One region of the Stenotrophomonas genospecies 3 genome, then DNA from elsewhere that is predicted to be linked to it. Evidence: predicted binding sites of a transcription regulator. Region 1 holds the regulator's gene; the other holds the start of a gene.
What was found. Region 1 encodes FliA, which starts transcription of late flagellar genes. Its sites were predicted from a motif close to TAAAGTTTNNCNNNCNNNGGCCGATAA; they were not measured.
Positions count from the first base shown of each region.

Region 2: the regulator FliA is predicted to act here: its motif matches at 916-942, upstream of ACX9OT_RS19145 (GGDEF domain-containing protein).

Region 1 covers NZ_JBTMUR010000017.1:49,433-51,630, reverse strand. Annotated here, with positions in the region: gene flhF (flagellar biosynthesis GTPase FlhF) at 1-129, shown strand, start outside; gene ACX9OT_RS19370 (MinD/ParA family ATP-binding protein) at 116-1,003, shown strand; gene ACX9OT_RS19365 (RNA polymerase sigma factor FliA) at 1,000-1,743, shown strand; gene cheY (chemotaxis response regulator CheY) at 1,801-2,193, shown strand; gene ACX9OT_RS19355 (protein phosphatase CheZ) at 2,193-2,198, shown strand, end outside.
Region 2 covers NZ_JBTMUR010000016.1:102,048-104,245, forward strand. Annotated here, with positions in the region: gene ACX9OT_RS19145 (GGDEF domain-containing protein) at 1-883, opposite strand, end outside; gene ACX9OT_RS19150 (TonB-dependent siderophore receptor) at 1,173-2,198, shown strand, end outside.

The DNA.
Region 1 (2,198 bases):
ACCGATGGCCAGGACGTCCCGGAGGACCTGCACCGGGCCAGTGCAGCCAATCTTGTACTTCGCCTTGAAGATTTGCGCCGCGCGGCCGATATGCCCTGCAACCCGGAGTTGAACCATGCCGTCGCGTGAGTACGCCAAGCTGACCAAGACCTTCCCGCTGTCGGCCACCCGCAGCGAGCCGCTCGGCCCTGTGCGCACCATTGCGGTCACTGGCGGCAAGGGCGGCGTGGGCAAGACGAATGTGTCGGCCAACCTGGCCGTGGCGCTGGCTGGCATGGGCAAGCGCACGCTGCTGCTGGACGCCGACCTCGGCCTGGCCAACATCGACGTGATCCTGGGCCTGAACCCCACCTTTACGCTGGCCGACCTGGTCGCCGGCCGCTGCACGCTGGATGACGTCATCGTCGAAGGCCCGAACGGCGTGCTGGTGGTCCCGGCCGCATCCGGCCGCCGCCACATGGCCGAGCTGGCCCCGGCCGAGCACGTTGGCCTGGTCAACGTGTTCTCCGAACTGGAGCGCGAGCTGGACATCATGGTGGTGGACACTGCCGCGGGCATCACCGATGGCGTGCTGACCTTCTGCCAGGCCGCACAGGACACCGTGGTGGTGGTCTGTGACGAGCCGGCCTCGATCACCGACGCCTACGCACTGATCAAGGTGCTGTCGCGCGAGCGTGGCGTGGACCGCATCCAGGTGGTGGCCAACATGGTGCGCGACCCCAACGAGGGCCGCGTGCTGTACGAGAAGCTGACCCGCGTCTGCGAGAAGTTCCTTGCCGATGTCTCGCTGAACTACCTGGGCTGCGTGCCGCAGGACGATTGGCTGCGCCTGTCGGTGCAGCGCCAGCAGCCGGTGGTGAAGGCCTATCCGTCCAGCCCGGCGGCGCTGGCGATCACCGAGATCGCGCGCCGTACCGCGCGCTGGCAGGCGCCGACCGAACCGCGTGGCGGCGTCGAGTTCTTCCTCGAACGCATCCTCAAGCAGCGTGGGGTGACGGCATGAAAGGCGCAGCCCAGTACAGGGAAGTGCAGCGCTCGGCGGCGAACGAAGTCATCGCCCAGCATTCGGACCTGGTGCGGCGCATCGCCCACCACCTGGCCGCGCGCCTGCCGGCCAGCGTCGAGGTCGACGACCTGATCCAGGCCGGCATGATGGGCCTGATCGAAGCCTCGCGCAGCTATGACGCCGACCAGGGTGCTTCTTTTGAGACCTACGCCTCGATCCGCATCCGTGGTTCGATGATCGACGAGATCCGCCGTGGTGACTGGGTCCCGCGCTCGGTGCACCGGCGTGCACGTGATGCCGCCGCCACCATCCGCCGCCTGGAACAGAGCAGTGGCCGTGCCGCCAGCGCCACTGAAGTGGCCGCCGCGATGGAGATGCCGCTGCCCGAGTACCTGCGGCTGATGGAAGACGCTGCACGTGGCCAGGTGCTGAGCCTGGAATCGCGCATCGAGGACCAGGGCGAGCTGGACACCGTCGCCCAGGGCGGGCCGACCCCGCAGCAGGTACTGGAGCGCGGCGAGTTCGGTCGCGAGCTGGGCAAGGCCATCGGCCACCTGCCCGAGCGCGAACAACTGGTGCTCTCGCTGTACTACGAGCAGGAACTGAACCTGAAGGAGATCGGCGCGGTGCTCGGCGTGAGCGAGTCGCGGGTCTGCCAGATCCACGGCCAGGCGGTACTGCGCCTGCGTGGCCGGCTGAAGCTGTTCGAGGCTGCCGACGCAGGCCTCGAAGAATGAACATCCCCGAGGCGGCTGCCCCCGGTCGTCCGGAATGAACAACAAAGGAATTCTGCTTTGAACAAGAACATGCGCATCCTGATCGTCGACGACTTCTCGACCATGCGTCGAATCGTCAAGAACCTGCTGGGCGATCTGGGCTTCACCAATACCGCCGAAGCCGAGGACGGGCATGCCGCGCTGTCGCTGCTGCAGAGCCAGCCGTTCGATTTCGTGGTCACCGACTGGAACATGCCGGTGATGACCGGCATCGAGCTGCTCAAGGCGATCCGTGCCGATGCCAAGCTGAAGACCCTGCCGGTGCTGATGGTCACGGCAGAAGCCAAGCGCGAGCAGATCATCGAAGCCGCCCAGAGCGGTGTGAACGGCTACATCATCAAGCCGTTCACCGCGCAGACGCTGGAAGAGAAGCTCGGCAAGATCTTCGAACGCCTGGCGGCCAGCGCCTGATGGAT
Region 2 (2,198 bases), on a different contig from region 1:
CATCCAGTTCGCCGATGCGCTCGAACAGCAGTGTCATCAGGGTGCGGATGGCGGCCAGGTCCTCGCGGATGGCCGGCAGCACCGCCAGCCGCTGCGCCGGAGCATCGCCGCTCGCGCGCTGCAGGTGGCCATCAATGCGGGCCATCAACTGGCCCACCTGCTGCGTTTCGCTGCTTTCGCCGAAGCTGGGGATGCCCTTGTGGGTGAACCACAGGCCGAACTCCGAGGTAGCCAGGCTGGCGTTGTCGCTGGCCTGCACGTGGCCGGCCAACGCGTAGAGCAGGGCGTTTTCCCAGTCCAGCAGCAGTGCGCGCTGGCGCTCGCGTTCGGTACCAACGTTCTGTACCAGCGAGAACAGCCGGTAGGCGGCGTCGGCACGGGTGGAGCGCTCGCGCGCGTGGGTGTAGGCCAGGGTCATGCCTTCCATGGCGATATCCATGATCGCGCTGAGGCAGTCGATGGCGGCAAATGCGGTGTCGCTGTCCGGTGCATCGTCGCGCAGGCGCACGAACAGTTCGTGCTTGAGCACACGCGCACCGCGGGTAACCAGGTCGACCGGAATGCCGACGCGGGCGTGCACGTCGCCGATGATCCGCTGTGAGGCCACGGTGTTGGCGATGCCGCTGGCATCAGTGGTCAGCAGCTGCGCCAGCCAGCGCTGCATGGCCGGCTGCAGGCGCTGCTTGACCTGGTCGTGGGACAGGAAACGGCGCGCACGGGTGTCCTGCAGCAGTACTTCGTAAAAGCGCTGGGCCAGCGCGGGTGGGGCATCGGTAGCAGCGGCCTTGAGCAGCGCGGTGGCGGCAGGGCCGGCCTGCAGCAGGCACTGCTGCCAGGCCTCGGCCAGCGGCTGGCTGGCATCGTCCAATTGGGGTGGTTCCACGTCGATCTCTGACTGCGTACGGCAAACCACGGGTATCGGCCGCGGCGGCATACGGTTGATGGCGGGTTAGCCGGCCAGTTTACGCGCGGTGCAGGGTTGCACGGTGCGCAAACCACATCGGCGCCGCTGCGGCAATGAGTGAACGCATTTGAGAATCAATCGCATTGATGGGAGAATGCGCGCACGGAACGGGCTGCAGGTGCCTGCTGCAGGACTGCTCCGCCTCCCCCTCGTCGTTGCCTCAAGCCCTTTGCCAGAGGGCCCGTAGCCCTGCCAGAAGGTCCTGATCATGTCCCCTGCCGTTGTCCTTTCGCCGCGCCCGCTGGCGCTTGCCGTTGCCGCCCTGCTGGCCGGCAGCGCTCTGACCGCCCACGCCGAAACCGACGCCACCGATATCGACACGGTGCACGTCACCGCCTCGCAGATCGCGCGCCAGGCCCTGGGTACCTCCACCATCACCGCAGAGGACATCGCCAGGCGCCCGCCGGCCAACGACATCGCCGAGCTGCTGCGCACCATGCCCGGCGTCAACCTGACCGGCAACAGTGCCTCGGGCCAGTACGGCAACAACCGCCAGATCGATCTGCGTGGCATGGGCCCGGAAAACACCCTGATCCTGGTCGACGGCAAGCGCATCGGTGCGCGTGATGCCGTGCGCATGGGCCGCAGCGGTGAGCGCAATACCCGCGGCGATACCAACTGGGTGCCGGCGGAAATGATCGAGCGCATCGAAGTGCTGCGTGGCCCTGCAGCGGCACGTTATGGCTCGGGTGCTTCCGGTGGCGTGGTCAACATCATCACCAAGCGCCCGACCGGCGACCTGACCGGCGCGGTCGACCTGTATGGCCTGGTGCCCGAGCACAGCGCCGAAGGCGGCAGCGAGCGCGTCGGCCTGCAGCTGAGCGGGCCGATGACCGACACCCTGTCGTTCCGCCTGTACGGCAATCTCAACAAGACCGACGCCGATTCGCTGGAACTCAATCGTGACTTCGCGACGAATCCGAACGCGGTGCCGCCGGCCGGTCGCGAGGGCGTCAAGAACCGCGATGTCAACGCGCTGCTGCGCTGGGACGTGACCGCCAACCAGGTGGTCGAATTCGAAGCCGGCACCAGTCGCCAGGGCAACATCTATGCTGGCGACCGCGCGGTCAGCACCACCGGTACCTCGACACCGATCGATCTGGGGGCGTTGGCCGAGCAGCAGGCCGAGACCAACCGCATGTATCGCAACACCGGAGCGATCACCCATCGCGGCCGCTGGGGTGATGTGACCTCGCGGGTAACGGCTGCAGTGGAGGCGGTGAACAACTCGCGC